Regions from separate parts of the Rhizobium sp. 62_C5_N11_2 genome, predicted to be linked through region 1. Evidence: riboswitches for the same ligand, from Rfam matches in the RefSeq annotation. Region 1 holds a riboswitch; the other holds the start of a gene.

The links. Region 1 has a riboswitch for S-adenosylmethionine ahead of AB8B31_RS01010 (O-succinylhomoserine sulfhydrylase). Riboswitches for the same ligand answer to the same signal wherever they lie in the genome.
Region 2: it holds a riboswitch for S-adenosylmethionine, as region 1 does, so the genes downstream of both, metA (homoserine O-acetyltransferase MetA) here and AB8B31_RS01010 (O-succinylhomoserine sulfhydrylase) in region 1, are expected to answer to the same signal.

The regions. Positions count from the first base shown of each region.
Region 1 covers NZ_JBPWPW010000001.1:183,195-194,052, reverse strand. Annotated here, with positions in the region: gene AB8B31_RS01025 (hypothetical protein) at 314-592, shown strand; tRNA gene AB8B31_RS01020 (tRNA-Gly) at 619-692, opposite strand; gene AB8B31_RS01015 (2'-deoxycytidine 5'-triphosphate deaminase) at 752-1,846, opposite strand; SAM riboswitch at 1,920-1,998, shown strand; gene AB8B31_RS01010 (O-succinylhomoserine sulfhydrylase) at 2,041-3,225, shown strand; gene apaG (Co2+/Mg2+ efflux protein ApaG) at 3,468-3,860, shown strand; gene AB8B31_RS01000 (Hsp33 family molecular chaperone) at 3,889-4,881, opposite strand; gene argF (ornithine carbamoyltransferase) at 4,970-5,884, opposite strand; gene AB8B31_RS00990 (aspartate aminotransferase family protein) at 5,927-7,126, opposite strand; gene AB8B31_RS00985 (GcrA family cell cycle regulator) at 7,546-8,079, shown strand; gene phoB (phosphate regulon transcriptional regulator PhoB) at 8,344-9,027, opposite strand; gene phoU (phosphate signaling complex protein PhoU) at 9,174-9,887, opposite strand; gene pstB (phosphate ABC transporter ATP-binding protein PstB) at 9,932-10,747, opposite strand; gene pstA (phosphate ABC transporter permease PstA) at 10,763-10,858, opposite strand, start outside.
Region 2 covers NZ_JBPWPW010000001.1:4,279,209-4,290,066, reverse strand. Annotated here, with positions in the region: gene AB8B31_RS21065 (MDR family MFS transporter) at 1-142, opposite strand, end outside; gene AB8B31_RS21060 (MarR family winged helix-turn-helix transcriptional regulator) at 260-787, shown strand; gene AB8B31_RS21055 (thiamine diphosphokinase) at 891-1,547, shown strand; gene AB8B31_RS21050 (ABC-F family ATP-binding cassette domain-containing protein) at 1,551-3,368, shown strand; gene AB8B31_RS21045 (hypothetical protein) at 3,489-4,118, shown strand; gene AB8B31_RS21040 (ABC transporter ATP-binding protein/permease) at 4,190-6,079, opposite strand; SAM riboswitch at 6,192-6,269, shown strand; gene metA (homoserine O-acetyltransferase MetA) at 6,317-7,240, shown strand; gene AB8B31_RS21030 (aldose epimerase family protein) at 7,467-8,489, shown strand; gene AB8B31_RS21025 (GntR family transcriptional regulator) at 8,652-9,425, shown strand; gene AB8B31_RS21020 (SIS domain-containing protein) at 9,422-10,453, shown strand; gene nagA (N-acetylglucosamine-6-phosphate deacetylase) at 10,453-10,858, shown strand, end outside.

The DNA of each region.
Region 1 (10,858 bases):
CATGGCACGGAGCAGAGCTTCGCCGGAGCGCTTAACGCTCCAGCGGAAGGGACCGGGCTTACCTCAACCGATCCTGCCTTTTTCGACGGTGCCGATCTAGCAGACGGCACCGGTTTCGGCAATGGATGCGTCGGTGCACCACTGGTGGAACGGGATTGTCACCCTAATATCCATAGGTGGCCGTCGACCACTCGATCACGGCGTCCCCGGCGACGCTTCCCGAAGGGTTGAAGAGCGGCATGGGCATTCGTGTCGTGAACTCTCTCCGGCAAGGCGTAGAGTGATACTATTCACGGCATTGGGAGGGATGGACATGAAACCTGCAATCATCGGCCTCATCGGCACGCTCGTTCTCGCCGGATGCAGCACCGTCACCTATGGCGGCCCAGGCCTCGAACCCATACCGGGAAGCATCACCTATAGTGGCCAACCGCGCACCAAGCTCACCAAATCACCAGTTGGTTCCGCCTTTCCGCATGATTTCATCGACCAGTACGGCCAGCAGGTGGAGGAAACCTACATCATCCAGCCCGACAGAAGCCTGATCATCGCGCATCGTCGGTACAAGCCGATCCGGTTTTTCGGGGATTAGGCGCATCAGGTATAGTTTGCGGGAGCTGGAGCGGGTGAAGGGAATCGAACCCTCGTATTCAGCTTGGGAAGCTGCTGCTCTACCATTGAGCTACACCCGCGTTGATGCGAGATTTCCAACAGATGGGGGCCGCTGTCAAGTCGCGGCCGCCGGGAAGGCTCAAATGCGAAAGTGCTTCGAGAGCTTGAGGCCCTGGGCCTGGTAGTTGGAGCCGACGCCGGAGCCGTAGAGGCTGGCGGGCTTTTCCTGCATGTGCTCGTAAACGAGGCGGCCGACGATCTGGCCGTCTTCGAGGATGAAGGGCACCTCGTGGCTGCGCACTTCGAGCACGGCGCGGCTGCCGCGGCCGCCGGCAGGCGCATGGCCGAAGCCCGGATCGAAGAAGCCGGCATAATGGACGCGGAATTCGCCGACCAGCGGATCGAAGGGGGTCATCTCGGCTGCATAATCCGGCGGCACATGCACGGCCTCGCGCGAGACGAGGATATAGAACTCGTCCGGATCGAGGATCAGCTCGTTGCGGCCGCGGCTATAGAGCGGTTCCCAGAAATCATAGATGTCGTGCTGGGCCTTCTTGTCGACATCGACGACGGCGGTGTGATGCTTGCCGCGATAGCCGATCAGGCCTTCCTTGTCTCCGGCGAGGTCGATCGACAGCGCGATGCCGCCGCCGGAAACGTTGGGCAGCTTGCTGGCGACCAGCGTCTCGCTTTCATGCAGCTTCAACAGTTCCGGCTCGCCGAGCAGGGCCTGGCCGACGCGAAAACGGATCTGCGACAGGCGCGAGCCACGGCGCACGACGATCGGGAAGGTGCGCGGGCTGATTTCGAGATAGAGCGGGCCGGAATAGCCGGCAGGAATCTTGTCGAACTCCTGAGCGTAATCGGTGATGACGCGGGTGAAGATATCGAGGCGCCCGGTCGAGCTCTTCGGATTGGCCGAGGCCGACATATCGGCCGGCAGCGCTAAGCTCTCCATCAGCGGCACGATGTAGACGCAGCCGGTTTCGAGCACCGCCCCCTCGGAGAGGTCGATCACATGCAGGCTCAGCCGGTCGAGCTTGTCGGACACCAGATGCGAGGGGCCGGGCATGAAGCTGGCGCGCACGCGGAACGCCTTGGCGCCCAAGCGCAGGTCGAGGCTTGCCGGCTGGATCTGGTCGCGGTCTAGCTCCCGTTCGGAGATCAGACGCTCCGTTTCGAACAGCGCGGAGATCGCGCGATCCGCCAGAATTCCCGTTTCGCGAGCCATCATGCCTCATCCATCATTTGCCGCCGACAAAACCAAACTCGGGGAATTGACGCAAGCAGCTAACAGCAGTATTGCAGAATTATCCCGTGGTGATTTGGCCGGTCGGCTTGCAGCCACGTTAAACAAGTGGCTAAAAAGACCGGGTTGAAACCGGTCTGCTTTTGCGACCGGTTTTTTTGTTATGTGAAGGTGATGGCATGAGCAAGACCTGGCGCCCGGCAACCCAACTCGTCCACGGTGGCACGCTGCGTTCGCAATATGGCGAGACGTCCGAGGCAATCTATCTCACGCAAGGCTTCGTCTACGAGACGTCGGAGGCGGCCGAAGCCCGCTTCAAGGGCGAGACCGAGGGCTTCATCTACGCCCGCTACGGCAGCCCGACCAATGACATGTTCGAAAAGCGCATGTGCATGCTCGAAGGCGCCGAAGACGCCCGCGCCACCGCTTCCGGCATGGCCGCCGTCACCGCGGCGATCCTTTGCCAGCTGAAGGCCGGCGATCATATCGTCGCTGCACGTGCCCTCTTCGGCTCCTGCCGCTGGGTCGTCGAGACGCTGGCGCCGAAATACGGCATCGATTGCACGCTGATCGACGGCCGGGATCTTGCGAACTGGGAAAAGGCGATCACGGCGAAGACCAAGGTGTTCTTCCTGGAAAGCCCGACCAACCCGACGCTCGAAGTGATCGATATCGCAGGCGTCGCCAAGCTCGCCAACCAGATCGGCGCCAAGGTCGTCGTCGACAACGTCTTTGCGACACCGCTCTTCCAGAAGCCCTTAGAGCTCGGCGCCCATATCGTCGTCTATTCCGCCACCAAGCATATTGACGGCCAGGGCCGCTGCCTCGGCGGCGTTGTCCTTTCCGACAAGGAATGGATCGACGAGAACCTGCACGACTATTTCCGCCATACCGGCCCGGCCATGTCGCCGTTCAACGCCTGGACGCTGTTGAAGGGCATCGAGACGCTGCCGCTGCGCGTGCGCCAGCAGACCGAGAATGCGGCGAAGATCGCCGATTTCCTGGCCGAGCAAGGCAAGATCGCCAAGGTGATCTATCCCGGCCGCAAGGACCATCCGCAGGCCGATATCATCGCCAAGCAGATGACCGGCGGCTCGACGCTGGTCGCCTTCGAGCTGAAGGGCGGCAAGGATGCGGCCTTCGCGCTGCAGAACGCGCTCGAGATTGTCAAAATCTCCAACAATCTCGGCGACAGCAAGAGCCTGATCACCCATCCGGCGACGACGACGCACAAGAACCTGACGGAAGAGGCGCGCGCCGAACTCGGCATCTCGCCTGGTACGGTCCGCCTTTCGGCCGGCATCGAGGATACCGACGACCTGATCGAGGATTTCGCGCGGGCGCTTGCCAAGGTTTCGGCCTGACCTAGGGATAAAGGCGGCCGGACCTCATTTGGGGTTCGGCCGTGCCGGATCTCACAAGGTGAGGCCGGGGGAACAAGTTTGCCCGCCGCGGCGTTCCGAACCGGAATTAACACTGACAATTAGGCTTAACGATCGAAAACCCTTCGAACCATAGCCGTTTCAGCGATGATAATTGTTCCGTTTCTTGACGGACAGGGCCTCTTATAAGATACGGGTAACATATCTTGACTAAGGTGCAAGGCATGTATCGCGCCCTCACAAGAGACATCGAAGTTGTAGTCGAACCGTTCTATCTGGAGGAGCAATCCGATCCGGACGACGATCGTTATGTCTGGGGTTACCGGATTGTTATCAGCAACAATTCCGGCATCGCCGTTCGGCTGGTCAACCGTTACTGGAACATCACCGACCAGAACGGACAGGTGGACGAGGTCACCGGTCCCGGCGTCGTCGGCGAGCAGCCGCGCCTCAGCCCCGGCGACACCTACGAATATTCCTCCGGCTGCCCGCTCGACACGCCCTCAGGGCTGATGTTCGGCCATTACCAGATGGAAACGGACGAAGGCGAGATGTTCGATGTCGACATCCCCGCCTTCTCGCTGGATTCCCCCGGGCTGCTGCGGGTGCTTAACTGAGGCGATAGCGCACCGCCTCTTTTCAGAACTATTCGGCCGGCTGAAGCTCGGCCGGCTCGAAGCGGTAGGTGGTCGAGCAGAATTCGCAGGTGACGGCGATTTCGCCGTTTTCCTGGCTGGCTTCGATCTCTTCGGCCGAAAAGCCCTTCAGCACACCCTTGATCTTGTCGCGCGAGCAGCTGCAGCGATCAAAGACGGCGCGCGGTTCATAGACGCGCACGCCGCGCTCGTGGAACAGGCGAAACAGCAGCCGTTCGGTACCGACAAGCGGGTCGGTGAGTTCATCGGCGTCGATGGTCTCGACTAGCGAACGGGCTTCGACCCAGGCATCGTCCTCGCCATGCGGGCGGTTGCCGGTGTCGCCGTCGCCGCCGTGGAGATCCGGCTGGCGCATGCGCTCCGGCGCTTCCGGCAGGAACTGGGCGACGAGGCCGCCTGCCCGCCAGCGATGGCGCGGCTTGCCGGCATCGTCACGATCGAAGAGTTCGGCGGCGGCAAGGCGGACGCGCGTCGGGATCTGCTCCGACTGGCGGAAATAGACGCCGGCAATTTCTTCCAGCGTAGTGCCGTCGAGCGCGACGATGCCCTGGTAAGGCTGGCTGAACTTTCCCTGGTCGATGGTGAAGGCGAGCACGCCCTTGCCGAGCAATTGCTCCGGCTCGGTTTCACCAGACTCGATCGCCTTGTTGAGCAGCGCCTGATCGAAACGGGCATAGGCGCGGACATTTTCCGGCGTCGAGAAATCGGCGACGAGGAGATCGACCGGGCCATCGCCCTTGGTCTGCACCGTGAACTTGCCGTCGAACTTCAGCGAGGTGCCGAGCAACACCGTCAGCACGACGACTTCGGCAAGCAGCCGGGCAACGGGTGCGGGATAATGATGGCGCTCGAGGATCGCATCGAGCATCGGGCCGAGCTGGACGGCGCGGCCGCGCACATCCAGCCCCTCCACCTGGAAGGGGACGACATGGTCATCGCCGGCGAAATCAAACTGGCCGAGGGCGGCTGCAGCTTCTGCCATGGCTTTCACTCCTAGTTTAGAGCGATGGGCCAGCGTGCCCTTCGCTCACGCGGTCGCGAGTCTGTGACTCGCGACATCCGATTATGGTTCAGATCGCGCCCAGGCACCAAGCAAGAATCGACTTCTGCGCATGAAGACGGTTTTCCGCCTCATCGAAGACCACGGATTGCGGACCGTCGATCACTTCGTCCGTCACTTCCTCACCGCGATGGGCGGGCAGGCAATGCATGAACAATGCATCATTGCCGGCTTTCGCCATCAAGGCCGCGTTGACCTGATAAGGCTGGAAGACATTGTGACCCCGGGCCCGATGTTCCTGATTCATGGAGACCCAGGTATCGGTCACCACGCAATCGACGCCGGCGACCGCACGGTCGGCATCATGGCAGAGCATGATTTCGGCGCCCTCATTGCGGGCCCAGTTCAGATAGTGATCCTTGGGCTCGGAGCCAAGGGGTACGGCCATGTTCATGCGGTAGCCGAAACGCGCGGCACCCTCGACCAGCGAATGCAGCACATTGTTGCCGTCGCCGGTCCAGGCGATGGTCTTGCCCTTGATCGGGCCGCGGTGCTCTTCGAAGGTCATGATGTCGGCCATGATCTGGCAAGGATGGGTGTCATCCGTCAGCGCATTGATCACAGGCACGGTCGCATGCTCGGCAAGCTCGACCAGCCGCGAATGTTCGGTGGTGCGGATCATGATCGCATCGACATAGCGCGACAGCACCTTGGCGGTGTCGCCGATCGTCTCGGCGCGGCCGAGCTGCATCTCGGTGCCGGACAGGAACAGCGTTTCGCCGCCGAGCTGGCGCATGCCGACGTCGAAGGAGACGCGGGTGCGCGTCGACGGCTTCTCGAAGATCATCGCCAGCATCTTGCCGGCGAGCGGCTTGTCGCCCTTGCCGGCCTTGAAGGCCTGCTTGCGGGCGAGCGCATCGTTCATGATGGTTCTGAGATCGGCTGATGTGACCGCCGAAAGATCGAGGAAATGTTTAGGGCTCATATCGTCTTCTTACCTGTGCTGCGCCCGAAGGCGGCAATCTCTTCAAGCCGTCTTCTTGACCTTGGAGGCGCGAATGCTTTCGGCGGCGCGCTCGATGCGGGCAAGGCCCTCGCGGGCTTCCTCGGCGGTAACCACGAGGGGCGGAAGAAGGCGGATGACGTTGTCGCCGGCGGGTACGCCGAGCAGATGGGCGGCGCGGATCGCCTGCAGCAGTTCGGCGGAGGGAACGGCAGCCTTGATGCCGAGCAACAGCCCCTCGCCTCTGATATCTTCGATCACATCGGGATAACGATCCTTCAGTGAGGCGAGGCCCTGGCGGAAGACCAGTGCGACGTCGCGCACATGCTGGAGGAAGCCATCGGCAAGGATGATGTCGAGCACGGCACTGCCGACGGCCATGGCGAGCGGATTGCCGCCATAGGTCGAGCCATGCGTGCCGGCCTTCATGCCGGAGGCGGCCTCTGAAGTGGCAAGGCAGGCGCCGAGCGGAAAACCGCCGCCGATGCCCTTGGCGACAGCCATGATGTCGGGGGTGACGCCCGCCCATTCATGGGCGAAGAGCTTGCCGGTGCGGCCGACGCCGGTCTGGACCTCGTCGAGGATCAACAGCAGGCCGTTGTCGTCGCAGAGCTGGCGGAGCGCCTTCATGAATTCGGTGGTGGCAGGACGGACGCCGCCCTCGCCCTGCACTGGCTCGATGAGAATCCCAGCCGTGGCATCGGTAATCGCGGCGCGGACCGCTTCGATGTCGCCGAAAGCCACCTGATCGAAACCCGGCGCCTTGGGGCCGAAGCCTTCGAGATATTTCTCCTGGCCGCCGGCGGCGATCGTCGCCAGCGTCCGTCCGTGGAAGGCGCCTTCGAAGGTGATGATATGGAAGCGCTCGGGATGGCCCTTGGAAAACTGGTAGCGGCGCGCCGTCTTGATCGCGCATTCGAGCGCCTCGGCGCCCGAATTGGTGAAGAACACCTTGTCGGCGAAGGTGGCGTCCGTCAGCCGTTTCGCCAGACGTTCCTGGCCGGGGATCTCATAGATGTTCGACAGGTGCCAGACCTTGTCGGCCTGCTCCTTCAGTGCGCCCACAACATGCGGATTGCTGTGGCCGACTGAGGTGACGGCAACGCCTGCGCCGAAATCAAGATATCGCTCGCCGCTTTCGGTGATCAGCCACACGCCCTCGCCTCGCTCGAACCGCAGCGGGGCACGAGAATAGGTGTCATAAAGCGGCGCGGCTTCAGCCATGGCGCGATCTCCATCAAGTTGCCGGGCAATGACTCCGGCTAAGGAAACCAGGCCCGAAAAATCAAAAATGCCGCCTTGCGGCGGCGAGTGGCACTATTTCCTTTTCGCGCTGCAATGTCAACAAAACTGCGCCCTTAGCGTATGCAGCAAGGGTGTACAGCGGCATTTTCAGTCTTCAACAGGCATTATTGCAGAAATGCCACGCAGAGGCAGCAAGTTGGGGAAAACTACGAATTCGATTCATCCGGATTCATGCGACTCTTGTCACGGAGTCAGCCTCACACTAGGTTAAAGATCAATTACTAGACTGCATGCGGCGGAACTAGTCACCAAAATTGATCAAGCGTTTCTTGTTTCGGAGCTCCCGGGACAACGGTGAGGGATTCTGCCATCACCAACGCAAACGGTGGAGACAGGGCATGAACTGGACAGACGAGCGGGTCGAGAAACTCAAGAAACTTTGGGCCGAAGGACTGAGCGCCAGCCAGATCGCTGCGCAGCTTGGCGGAGTCAGCAGAAACGCGGTCATCGGCAAAGTGCACCGGCTAAGCCTTCCGGGCCGTGCCAAGGCCGGCGGCACCAACACCGCCGCACGAACGCCGAAGCGCAATACGTCGGCGCCGCGCGCGCCGAACTACGCCTCACGGGTCGCCACGCGCACCGTTACCCGCCAGCAGGGCGCGACCATGCTGAAGGAAGAGATCGAGATCGAAACGATCGAGGAAATGGAATACGTGCCGAGAGGCAACGTGGTCGTGCCGATTTCCCGACGCCTCGGCTTGACGGAACTGACCGAACGCACCTGCAAGTGGCCGGTCGGCGATCCGCTGAAGGACGACTTCCATTTCTGCGGCTGCGAATCCCCCGACAATTCGCCCTATTGCGGCTACCACCAGAAGCTTGCCTACCAGCCGGTCAACGAACGCCGCCGGGCGGCCGCGCGGGCCAGCTGAGCGGTCTGACCATCGTTAGAATGCAGAAAAACGGGCCGAGTGGCCCGTTTTTTAATGCAATTTTGGTTTGTGCCTATGGCTGCCCCTCATCCGGCTGCCGCCACCTTCTCCCCGCGCGCGGGGAGAAGGGGATATGCCGTGACCTCTCCGTTCCCCGCCAACCTTTCGCGGGGCACGTCCCCTCGCCCCGTTTACGGGGAGAGGGTTAGGGTGAGGGGCAGACGTCAGCACGAGCGACTTTGTCAGCAACCAGAACGGAAGCCCTCAGGCTTCCATCGAATAGCCGGCGCCGCGGACGGTGCGGATGACGTCCTGCATGTTGGAAAAATTCAGCGCCTTGCGCAGGCGGCCGACATGGACGTCGACGGTGCGCTCGTCGACATAAATATCGTGGCCCCAGACGCCGTCGAGAAGCTGCGAGCGGGAGAAGACCCGACCCGGTGACGACATCAGGAATTCCAACAGGCGGAATTCGGTGGGGCCGAGGCGGACTTCGCGGGTCTTGCGATGGACGCGATGGGTCTCGCGGTCGAGCTCGATGTCACCGCATTTCAGTACCGTCGACAACACCTCGGGGCGGGCGCGGCGCAGCATCGCCTTGACGCGGGCAACGAGCTCGGGGGTCGAGAAGGGCTTGACGACATAATCGTCGGCGCCCGTCGACAATCCGCGAACACGCTCGCTCTCCTCGCCGCGCGCCGTCAGCATGATGATCGGCAGGCGCTCGGTTTCCGGCCGCATGCGCAGGCGCCGGCAGAGCTCGATGCCGGAGACGCCGGGCAGCATCCAATCAAGGATGAGAAGATCGGGCGTGCGCTCCTGAAGCCGCATTTCGGCTTCGTCGCCACGAAGGATGGTATCGACCTCGAAGCCTTCCGCTTCGAGATTGTAGCGAAGAAGCACGCTGAGGGCTTCCTCGTCTTCAACAACTGCTACTCTCGGGATCATGCGTGTCGGTCTCCTCGCGCATGATCCTTAAATCGGGGGTGATTTAAGCAATGCATCCTGCGCAAATTCAGAAATTGGCTGCGACCTCTTTGCGCGCCCGGACGGGCGCGCACGCAATTGACTGGTCCGGGCGACTGGCCCGGCGGTTATTCGGTGACCGCGCCCACGGTGTTGGCGCTGTCGTCCTTCGGACGGTCGCCTTCCGGCTGCGCGCCTGTCGTCATGTAATAGATCGTCTCGGCGATGTTGGTGGCGTGGTCGCCGATGCGCTCGATGTTCTTGGCGCAGAAGAGAAGATGCGTGCAGCTGGTGATGTTGCGCGGATCTTCCATCATGTAGGTCAGGAGCTCGCGGAACAGCGAGGTGTACATCGCGTCGATCTCATTGTCGCGTTCGCGGATCGCATTCGCCTTGTCGGCGGAACGATTGGTATAGACATCGAGCACTTCCTTGAGCTGGACGAGCGCCAGCTCGGACAGATGCTCGAGGCCGCGGGCGAGCTTGCGGGGAACACCGGTGCTTTGCACGGCGATGACGCGCTTGGCGGTGTTCTTGCCGAGGTCGCCGACACGTTCGAGATCGGCGGCGATGCGGATCGAACCCATGATTTCGCGCAGGTCCGAAGCCATCGGCTGACGGCGGGCGATGGTGACGATCGCCTTGTCGCCGATTTCGCGTTCGGCGTGATCGAGGATCACGTCGTCGGAGATGACCTTCTGCGCCAGCGCGGTATCGCCATTGACGAGGGCGCGCACGGCTTCGCTGACCATCTGCTCGGCCAGGCCGCCCATTTCGGAAATCCGCCTGGACAGGAACTTCAAATCATCATCATAGGCAGAAAAAATATGTGTCGATGCCATGGGGCTTTATCCTCGAATAACGGGAAGGCTTGGTGTCGCCAAAATCAGCCGAAGCGACCCATGATGTAGTCCTGGGTGCGCGGATCGTCGGGATTGGTGAACATCTTGTCGGTGTCGTTCTCCTCGACGAGATTGCCGAGGTGGAACATGGCGGTGCGCTGCGAGACGCGCGCGGCCTGCTGCATGGAGTGGGTGACGATGACGATCGTGTAGTTCTCGCGCAGCTCGTGGATCAGCTCCTCGACCTTGGCGGTGGCGATCGGGTCGAGCGCCGAGCAGGGCTCGTCCATCAGGATGACTTCAGGGCTGACGGCAACGGCACGGGCAATGCAGAGGCGCTGCTGCTGACCGCCCGACAGGCCGGTGCCGGATTCGTGCACGCGGTCCTTGACTTCGTTCCAGAGACCGGCGCGCTGCAGGCTGGTCTCGACGATCTGGTCGAGATCGGCCTTCGACTTGGCAAGGCCATGGATGCGCGGGCCGTAGGAGACGTTTTCATAGATCGTCTTCGGGAACGGGTTCGGCTTCTGAAAGACCATGCCGACGCGGGCGCGAAGTTCGACGACGTCGATATCGGGATCATAGATATCGTCGGTGTCGAGGGTGATCTTGCCGGTGACGCGGCAGCCGTCGATCGTGTCGTTCATGCGGTTGAGGCTGCGCAGGAAGGTCGACTTGCCGCAGCCGGACGGGCCGATCAGGGCGGTTACGGTGTTTTCGCGGATGTTCAGGTTCACATCGAAAAGCGCGCGCTTTTCGCCGTAGTAAACCGAGACATCCTTTCCGATCATCTTATACGGGACGTTGCTCATCTTGTGATCCAGCGCCTTTTCAACTGCAGCTTCCGTCAACATGTTCATGATGTTTAACTCCGTTTACCAGCGGCGCTCGAAGCGACGACGCAAGAGGATGGCGCCCATGTTCATGACGATCAGGAACAGGAGCAGGACGATGATGGCACCCGAAGTACG
Region 2 (10,858 bases), 4.1 Mb from region 1:
CACCGACGATCGTCGGCAGAGCCGTGGAGACGATCTGATTATCAAGCGTCGCCATGAACATGGCGGTCATCAGAAAAAGGAAGAGGATAAGCCGGCGACGAGGATCCGTCACGAGCGGCGCAGGCGCGAGTTGCATGTCCATGGGAGGCATCGTTTCGGGTTGATGTGTCTTTTATGTGCTAACAGCATATAGTTGTCAATGGCACATTAATGACGTCGGCATATTCAATTTTCGAATCGGCTCTGTTATGGTCCTGTGATGAGCGACGTCCTGACCAAAACCCTTTCTGCGGAGCCGGCCGAGCCGGATCGTGAAAACGTGCCGCGTATCGGCCGGAGCATGGCACGCATGCGGCTGATGACCGGGCGGCGGCTGATCGGCCGACTGGCGATCCAGAGTGCTGCACCAGGCCTTGAGCTTTCGCATCTCGACGTGCTCGATGCCGTACGGAGGGCGCAGCCTGCCGGCGAGGTCACGGTCGGCCTGATCGCGGAGATGCTGCGCATCGATCCGTCACGGGCAAGCCGGGTGGTCGCCGACATGGTCGGGCGTAACGTGTTGCGCCGCGAGGCCTCGCAGGCCGATGCGCGGCGGATCGTCGTCGTCATGACCGAGGTCGGCCAGGACCTGCTTGCCGAGATCGTCGCGCAGAAGCTTGCGATCATTTCCGAGATCGTTTCCGACTGGCCGCAGGAAGATGTCGAGCGCTTCGCAGCGCTTTTCGAGCGCTTCATCGGCGGCTACGAGGCGGTCTTCCTGTCGCGCGACAAGGATACGCCGGGCTAGGGCGGCAGTTCAAAGTGATCGAGCGTCCTGTTGGTGTTGGACGCGTGGCGCTTTCAGGCACGCGGCGCCCCTTCCCCTCGACCCCCCGTTTGCGCTAAGGGCAATGCCCATGAGCCAATCCACCTTCACCATTCTCCTTGGCGGCGAACTCAGCCTGACGGAGCGCCTGCGCCACGCCATCGCCGACAGCCGCTTCATTGCGGCCGATGGCGGCATGCGGCATGCGGCAGCACTCGGCATCGAGCCGGAGCTCTGGGTCGGTGATTTCGATTCCACGCCGGCCGATCTCGCGGATGCATTTCCCAATGTGCCGAAACAGCCTTATCCGGCAGCGAAGGCGGCGACGGACGGCGAAATCGCCGTGGCGGAAGCAATCGCGCGGGGCGCGCGGCGGCTCATCCTCGCCGGCGCGCTCGGCGGTGAACGCTCCGACCACGCGCTTCAGCACCTGCTGTCGGCCGTCAGCCTGGCGGAAGAGGGTTTCGACCTGCTGCTGACCTCGGGCAAGGAAGAGGCAGTGCCGCTGGTTGCGGGTACGATCGAACTGGACCTTCCCAAGGGCAGCCTGTTTTCCGTGCCCGGATTCAGCGAGCTGAGAGGGCTTTCCATCGAGAATGCGCGTTATCCGCTGGCGGATTTCCATCTGCCTTTCGGCTCGTCGCGCACCATTTCCAATGTTGCGGAAGGCACCGTTCGCTTTTCGCTCCGCAGCGGCCGGGCAATCGTGCTCGCCCGGCCCTATGATCTTTCCGGAGTCTGATTTTTGGCCCCTCCCATTCTAAAACTCGACGATATCTTCCTGAGCTTCGGCGGCGCACCGCTGCTAGCGGGTGCTAGCCTGCAGATCGAGGCCGGTGACAAAATCTGTCTCGTCGGGCGTAACGGTTCGGGAAAATCGACACTGCTGAAGATTGCCGCCGGCCTGGTCGAGGCACAGTCCGGCGCGGTCTTCCGCCATCCGTCCTCGACGGTGCGCTATCTCGAACAGGCGCCGGACTTTGCCGGCTTCAACACGGTGCAGGCCTATGCCGAGGCCGGCCTCGGGCCGGGCGATGACCCCTATCGTGTCACCTATCTACTGTCGCATCTCGGGCTGACCGGCGAAGAAGACCCCAGAATGCTGTCCGGTGGCGAATCGCGGCGCGCTGCCCTTGCCCGGGTTATGGCACCGGAGCCAGACATTCTTCTGCTCGACGAACCGACCAACCATCTCGACCTGCCAACGATCGAATGGCTGGAAGGCGAGCTGCAAAAGACGCGCAGCGCCCTGGTGCTGATCTCGCACGACCGGCGTTTTCTCGAAAAGGTCTCGACGGCAACCGTCTGGCTCGACCGCGGCACCTCGCGCCGGCTCGACCGCGGCTTTGCGCATTTCGAAGCCTGGCGCGACCAAGTGCTGGAGGCCGAGGAACTGGAGCAGCACAAGCTCGGTAAGTCGATCGAGCGCGAGGAGCACTGGCTGCGCTATGGCGTCACGGCGCGGCGCAAGCGCAATATGCGCCGTCTCGGCGAGCTGCAGACGATGCGCTCGAACTATCGCGGCCACAAGGGGCCGCAGGGCACGGTACAGGCGACGGTTTCGGACGCGCAGGAATCCGGCAAGCTGGTGATCGAGGCCGACAAGATCACCAAGAGCTTCGGCGAGCGGGCAATCGTCACGCCGTTTTCGATCCGCGTACATCGCGGCGACTGCATTGGTCTCGTGGGACCGAACGGCGCGGGCAAGACGACGCTGCTGAAGATGCTGACCGGGCAGCTTGCGCCTGACAGCGGCACGGTGAAGCTCGGCACCAATCTGGAGATCGCGACGCTCGACCAGAAGCGCGAGGATCTCGACCCCGAGGATACGCTTGCCAATTATCTGGCGGACGGGCGCGGCGAAAACCTGCTCGTCAACGGCGAGCAGCGCCATGTCACCGGCTATATGAAGGAATTTCTATTCCAGCCGGAACAGGCGCGTACGCCGATCAGAAACCTCTCCGGCGGCGAACGCGCCCGGCTGATACTGGCGCGCATCCTTTCGCGCCCGACGAATCTCTTGATCCTCGACGAGCCGACCAACGATCTCGATATCGAAACGCTCGATCTCCTGCAGGAGATTGTCGCAGGCTTTCCCGGCACCGTCATTCTCGTCAGCCACGACCGCGATTTCCTCGACCGCACCGTGACCTCGACGATCGCACCCGCCGTGCCGGATGCGCCTGATGGCCGCTGGATCGAATATGCCGGCGGCTACTCGGACATGCTTGTGCAACGCAAGGGCGCGCTCGAGGAGCGCAGAAAAGCCGAGAAGGCGGCGGAGAAGCCGAAGACGCCGGAGGCACCAGCGCCAGGCAGCTCGAAGGTCAAACTCTCCTTCAAGCAGAAATTCGCACTGGAAAACCTGCCGAAGGAAATGGCGAAGGCCGAAGCCGAAATCGCCAAGCGCGAACAGGTGATGGCAGATCCCAATCTTTTCACGCGCGATCCTGCCGCCTTCAACCGACTTGCCAGCGAGATGGAAAAACTGCGCGCCGGCCTGACAAAGATGGAAGAGGAGTGGCTGGAGCTCGAAATGCTGCGGGAAGAGCTGGAAGGCTGAGATTTTCTCGAGGCTGAAGGCTCACTTTTCCTTGATTCGTCAGTGTGTCGTCCTGCGGCATAAGGTGCCGTCCGGCAGCCGGGGATATTGCCGATCGCAACGGCGACAAGGAAAAGTCAGATGTCTCGCAAGCCCTATTCCGGAATTTTCACGGCGTTTGTCGCCGGTAGCCTCGTGACCCTTGCCCTGTCGCAAGCCGCGCAGGCGCAGGATGCCCAGCGCATTCGTGTTCGCGGCGCCATCGAAAGCCTCAGCGGCGATACGCTCGTCGTCAAGACGCGCGAGGGCAGCGATGCGACGATCGCGCTGAAATCCGGCTGGAAGGTCGGCGGCATCAAGAAAGCCTCGGTCGAGGATATCAAGCCCGGCGATTTCGTCGGCGTCGCTTCACTTCCGAAGGGCACGGGCCCGGACGGGGCGATCGAGGTGCTGATCTTTCCGGCGTCGATGAAGGGAACCGGCGAGGGCAACCGTCCCTGGGATGCGCAGCCGAACAGCCAGATGACCAATGCGACCGTCAGCAACGCCGTCAAATCCGTGGACGGCCACACGATCACGCTGACTTATCAGGGCAAGGAAAAGACGATCGCGATTGCCGATGGCACGCCGATCGTGACGTTGGCGCCTGCGACCAAGGATGATCTGAAGCCCGGCGCCGGCGTCGTCGTCACCGGCGAAAAGGCGGCGGACGGCAGCATCTCGGCCAGCCAGATCGCCGTCGGCCTCAACGGCATCACGCCGCCGATGTGACCAGCGGCTCAAATCCTTACCTTATGCAGGCCGTCATCCCAAAACAGCTCCACACTTTTGGGCGGCATGTATTAAAGCGCCGGCGCGGGCACGGCGGCAGCGCCCGCACTGGCGCTGGCGCCGGTCTGGGCGACAGGCGGCTCCTCGGAAATTGACGGCAGCGCTTGCAGATGCAGCACGCGCGGCTTCAGCGCCTCGAGATAGGCCTCGGAGCGGCCGATATAGATCATGCCGCTTTCGGGCATGGAGACGAGCAGGTTGGCCATTGTTTCCTGCAGTTCCGGCTCCATGCCTTCCAGCACTTCGTCGAAGATGATCCAGCGCGGGCGCACGAGCAGGAGGCGGGCAAATCCGATCGCTTTCTGCTGGTCGCCGTCGAGCAGCTTGTCCCAGCGGGCGCGGGTATCGAGCCTTGCGATCAGCGAATGCAGGCCAACCTTGTCGAGGGCCGCCTCGACGGCGGCTTTCTCGTAGGCTTCGGGACGTTCGGGAAAGGCCAGCGCCTCGCGCAGCGTGCCGCCGGGAACATAAGCAACCTGCGGAACGAAGAGCATGTCGTCGATTGGCGGCAGGCCCATCGTGCCACTACCGCACGGCCAGAGGCCGGCCATCGCCTGGAACAGCAGCTTGCGGTTGACGCTGTGATCGCCGTTGATCATGATCCTTTCGCCGGCCTTGATCACGACATTGGTTTCACGCAGTCGGAAACCGCCGCATTCCTCGATATCTTCGCCGACTTTGGCGACGATCACCACATCCTTCAACGTCAGTGTGTCGGGCGCGGCGTTTTCATAGGCGATGCTGTCCTTCAGGTCGAAGTCCTCGTCCATGTCGAGCAGCGCCTGGCGGAAATCGGTGACGCGCATCAGCGTGGCGCGCCACTCGGCGATCGGGCCGAAATTGGAGACATACCAGCGCAGCGCCGTGTTGACCTGGTTGAAGGCGCCGACCGACATCATCAGCTGGCCGAGGGTGAGGCCGCCGGAGAAATAAGCTGGGGCGGCAACGATGATCGGGATGACGATTACCAGCCAGCCGTAGCCGGCCGAAACCCAGGTGAGATTGGTATTGGCCATGGCGAGCCGCTTGACGACTGTCAGTACCGAGCTGATGTCGGTGTTGATACGTCGGCGCTCGTTCTCCTCGCCGCGGGCAACGGTGATCGCCGGCATGTTCTCATTGGCATGCATCAGCGTGAAGCGAAGCTCGGCTTCTTTCGAAAAACGGTCGGCATTGAGCTTGACCAGCTTGCGGCCGACGACCTGGCTCAGCACCGAGGCGGAAGCGGCATAGAAAATCGCCGCCCAGACCATGTAGCCCGGAATGGAGAAGCTGTGGCCGCTGATGCGGAAGATGAAGCCGCTCGAAAGCTCCCAGAGCACGCCGATGAAGCTCACCAGGAGGATGGTCGACTGCAGCAGGCCGAGAACGAGCCCTGTCGTGCTTTCGGCAAGGTTGCGGGAATCCTCGTGCAGACGCTGGTCCGGATTGACGCCGATCAGGCCGCTGGAGGCAAGCCGCAGTGCCCGCTTGCGCTTCAGCCACTGGTCGACGAGATCGCGTGACAGGCCTTCACGCATATAGAGCGCCGTCATCTGGTTCAGCCAGGCCTGCAGCACGTTGAGCAGCAGCAGCGTGCCGGCGATCATCGCGAAGATTTCGAGTTGGTGGAAGAATTCGCCGAGGTCGCGGCGCTCCAGCGAGTCATAGAAGGGCGCATTCCACTCGTTCAATATGACCTGGCCGTAGGACGTCGCCAGGATAACGAGGATCAGCACGGTCGCCAGAAACAGCACCCTGCCACGCACTTCCGAATTCCAGAATGCTGAGAACATGACGCCGAGGCGATATGTCAGGCTGAAATCATACCCTACCCTATCCTGCCTCCGGATGCCCGGCCTCCCCTCAATCTTATCTGCCATTACGCTTTTCCAAATCGCCCATGCCCCTATAAATAACATGGTGGCGTTACGGGTCTATCAACAGATTCTATCATTCATTAAACTGTGATGATGCGGCAGAGGTCACTTGACTGCAGTCGACAGTTGATTCGCGACCCGACTGGGTCTAATTAAAGCGCTCCGTGGTGATTTGGCCGGCCGGCTTGCAGCCACGTTAAAAAAATCGCTAAAGGGCCGCGTGCGGACCGGTAGCGATTTTTTTCGCCGCCGGTTTTTGTTTTTGATCGAGTGACCGCAATGCCCATCAAGATCCCCGATACGCTGCCCGCCTTCGAAACCCTGGTTCAGGAAGGTGTGCGGGTGATGACCGAGACGTTGGCGATCCGTCAGGATATCCGACCGTTGCAGATCGGGCTGCTCAACCTCATGCCGAACAAGATCAAGACCGAATTGCAGATGGCGCGTCTCGTCGGCGCCTCGCCGCTGCAGGTGGAACTGTCGCTCATCCGTATCGGCGGCCACAAGGCGAAGAATACGTCAGAAGATCATCTGCTTGCCTTCTACCAGACCTGGGAGGAGGTAAAACACCGCAAGTTCGACGGCTTCATCATCACCGGGGCGCCGATCGAGCTCTTGCCCTATGAGGACGTCACCTATTGGGCGGAGATGCAGCAGATTCTCGACTGGACGGAAACGAATGTCCATTCGACGATGAACGTCTGCTGGGGCGCGATGGCGGCGATCTATCATTTCCACGGCGTTCCGAAATACGAGCTCAAAGAGAAGGCCTTCGGGGTTTACCGCCACCGCAACCTGAAGCCTTCGTCCATCTATCTCAACGGCTTTTCCGACAATTTCGAAGTGCCGGTGTCGCGCTGGACCGAAGTGCGCCGCGCCGATATCGAGAAGTCCGAAAACCTGGAGATCCTGATGGAATCACCCGAGATGGGCGTGTGTCTCGTGCACGAGAAGAAGGGCCGGCGGCTCTACATGTTCAACCATGTCGAATATGATTCCACCTCGCTTTCCGACGAGTATTTTCGCGACGTCGATACCGGCGTGCCGATCAAGATGCCGCACAATTACTTCCCGCATAACGATCCGGCGCTTGCGCCGCAGAACCGCTGGCGCAGCCATGCGCATCTCCTGTTCGGCAACTGGATCAACGAAATCTACCAGACGACGCCCTTTGATGTGGAAGAGATCGGCACGGACATCTGACCTTGCCGATCGCGCCCCGAGCCGGTGCCGCCGCCTCACTGCTGCGGCATTTTCTTTCTGATCCGCCGGTTGCGGATTGAAGCAAATGCGGGCAGGTTCCTGTCCCGAACCCTACCACACCGCGCGTCTTCATCGGACGTGCAATGCACAGTTTGAATCGCTGCAAATTCCTCAAATCGATTCCGAATTGAGGAATTTGCAGCAGAGATAGAATGGACGGTCGATGATGTCGGATAAGTTGGAGCGGGACGTTTTCGGGCAGACGAAGGCGGGCGAGACCGTCTATCGCGTCGTGATCAAGGGCGGTGGGCTGACGGCCAAGATCATGAGCTGGGGCGCAGTCATCCAGGATCTGCGCCTCGAGGGACATGACGCGCCGCTGCAGCTCGGCTTCGACGATTTCGACAGCTACCCCCTCTATTCGTCCTATTTTGGCGCGACACCCGGCCGCTGCGCCAACCGCGTCGGCGGCGGCAGGTTTACGCTTGACGACAAGGACTATCAGCTCGAACTGAATGAAAACGGCGTGACGCATCTGCATGGCGGCAGCGACAATATCGCCAAACGCAACTGGACGATCGTCGAGCATGACGTCGACCGCGTGGTGCTGAAGATCGTCGATCCCGATGGCCGCGCCGGCTATCCCGGCAATTGCACCATCCAGGCGACTTTCTGGGTGCATGGCAACGGTGAACTGTCGATCACCTACGAATCGACCAGCGACCAGCCGACGCTCGCCAATGTCTGCCAGCACGCCTATTTCAATCTCGACGGTCGCGACGATGCGCTTGGCCACGATATCATGATTGCCGCCGATCATTATCTGCCGACCGATGAGAAGCAGGTGCCAACCGGCGAGATCCGTTCCGTCGAGGGCACCGAATTCGATTTCCGCGAGATGGCGCCGATGAAGCGTTTCGTCGGCAGCGAACAGGTGTTCTACGACCATAATTTCTGCCTGTCCGCCGAGCGCACCGCCAAACGAACCGTCGCGCTCGCCCGCAGCCTTTATTCCGGTGTGTCGCTGGAAGTGCGCAGCACCGAGCCAGGCGTACAGTTCTATGCCGGCTTCAAGCTCGATACCGGGGCTCCCGGCATCGGCGGGCGCAAATACGGTCCATTCGCCGGCTTCTGCCTGGAGACGCAGGTCTGGCCGGATGCCATCAATCACCAAGGTTTTCCGAATGCGGTTCTGCGCCCCGGCGAAGTGCTGCGCCAGGAGACGGATTATATCTTCACCAAGAACTGAGCGTCCTCCAGCGCCGCGCGTTTCTAACGCGGGGCGCTGTCGACGCACGGTTGTCAGATTTGGTCGCTATGAAACCCTCGCCGGCCCGCCGGCGAGGGTTTTTTCTTTCGGCACTCGATTCTGTCTTGCCGATTGGTCCTATATAGGTTCTATTGTGCGTCCATGGATAGAACCAGTCTGATAGCGGAATTGAATAGCCGCGGCCTGCGTGACGAGGCATTGACCGGGCCGCTCTACAAGCGGCTGGCGCAGACGCTGACCGGCCTCATTCAGGAAGGGCTGCTGAAGCCCGGCACCGCACTCCCGGGCGAGCGCGACCTTGCCGAAGCTCTGAAGCTCGGCCGTGTGACCGTGCGCACCGCCTATCGCGATCTGATGGCGTCCGGCGCATTGGAATCGCGCCACGGAAGCGGTACTTTCGTGTCGAGCAGAGTGGAGCGCATGGAACAGTCGCTCTGGCGGCTTTCCTCCTTCTCCGCCGACATGCGTTCACGCGGGCGTCTGCCGGCCGCACGGATATTGTCGCGGGCGGTCAATACGCCGTCGCCGGAGGAATCCTTCCTGCTCGGCCTCGGCGGCGACGAGCCGGTGCTGAGACTCGACCGCTTGCGCCTTGCCGACGGCCTGCCGCTGGCGATTGAACGCGCCGTGGTGCCGATCAAGTTCCTGGGGCACGATGCCGGTGGCGAGGGATCGCTCTACGATGCGCTGACGGCCAGCGGCCACAGGCCCGTGCGCGCGCTGCAGCGGCTGACGGCGGTCACGCTCGACCCGTCCTCCGCCGCAATCCTGAACGTCAAATCAGGCGCGCCGGCGCTCCTGATCGAACGTGTCTCGCGCCTGGAAGACCAGCGCGTCGTCGAATACACCCGCTCGCATTATCGCGGCGATGCCTATGATTTCGTAGCCGAATTGAGAATCGGAGATGACCTATGAATGACAACCAGTCACTGATGTTGCAAGAAGCCGGCCAATCGCCAGAGGTGGTGGCCACGCTTCTCGAAAAGGAAAAACCGGTCTTTGCCGAGATTGCCCGGCTGTTTTCGTCCGCCCGCCCGAGCGTGGTGACGACGGCGGCGCGCGGCTCCTCGGACCACGCCGCCACCTTTTTCAAATATCTTTTCGAGATTACCTGCGGCGTACCGGTCGCCTCGGTCGGTCCGTCGATCGCTTCCGTCTACGGTGCGGCGCTGCATCTGAAGGGCGGCGTCCATTTCACCGTCTCGCAGTCGGGTGCCAGCCCCGATATCGTCGCGTTGCAGGATGCGGCGAAGAAGGGCGGAGCGACGACGATCGCCGTCGTCAACGTCACCGACAGCCCGCTTGCGAAACAGGCCGATATCGTTCTCGGCCTCAATGCCGGCGCGGAAAAGAGCGTCGCGGCGACGAAATCCTTCATCGCCTCGGTCGCCGCCCTTGCCGGCGTGACGGCTGCGATCGGCGGCGCGTCCGACCTGCAGGCGGCGCTCGACGAGCTGCCGGAGGCGCTTTCGGCGACCGCCGGGATTGACACGGCGGCAGCCGAGGAGGTGCTCTTCAACGCGACCTCGCTCTATACCGCCGGCCGCGGCCCGGCCTTTGCGATCGCGCTCGAAGCGGCGCTGAAGGCCAAGGAAACCTCCGGCCTGCATGCCGAGGCCTTCTCGCTGGCGGAACTGATGCACGGCCCCATGCGCCTGGTGCAGCCGGGCTTCCCGATCGTCGCCTTCGCACCCGACGATGCGGCCTTCGCCAACAATGTCCAGGCGCTGGAGCGCCTGCAGAAGCTCGGCGCCACCACTGTCGGCTTCTCGGCGCAACCGCTTTCCGGTGTCCATCTGCGCGTGCCGACGACGGGCAACGGCCTCGTCGATCCGCTGGTGTCGCTGCTCGTCTATTACAGGCTGATCGAGTCGGTGACGCGCCGCAAGGGCTTTGATCCCGACAAGCCGGCGAACCTGCTCAAGGTGACGGAGACGGTCTGATGGTCCGCAAGATCTTCCTCGGCGCCCGCATCTTCGACGGCGAGCGCTTCCATGACGACAAGGCGCTCATCGTTGCCGATGGCCGCGTCGAAGCGATCGCTGCCAGAGATGATCTGCCGGACGGCGAGGTGGTGACGCTTGCGGGCGGTATTCTGTCGGCCGGCTTCATCGATGCGCAGGTCAATGGCGGCGCCGGGCGGATGCTGAACGACGAGCCTTCCGCCGCCTCGATGGACATTATCGCCGGCGGGCATCGGCCCTATGGCACGACGTCGCTGCTGCCGACACTGATTACCGATACATCAGAAGCGTCCATTGCCGCCATCGAGGCGGCCAAGGAGGCTGTCAAGGCGAACCGCGGCGTTGCCGGTCTGCATCTCGAAGGTCCGCATCTGGCGCCTGCGA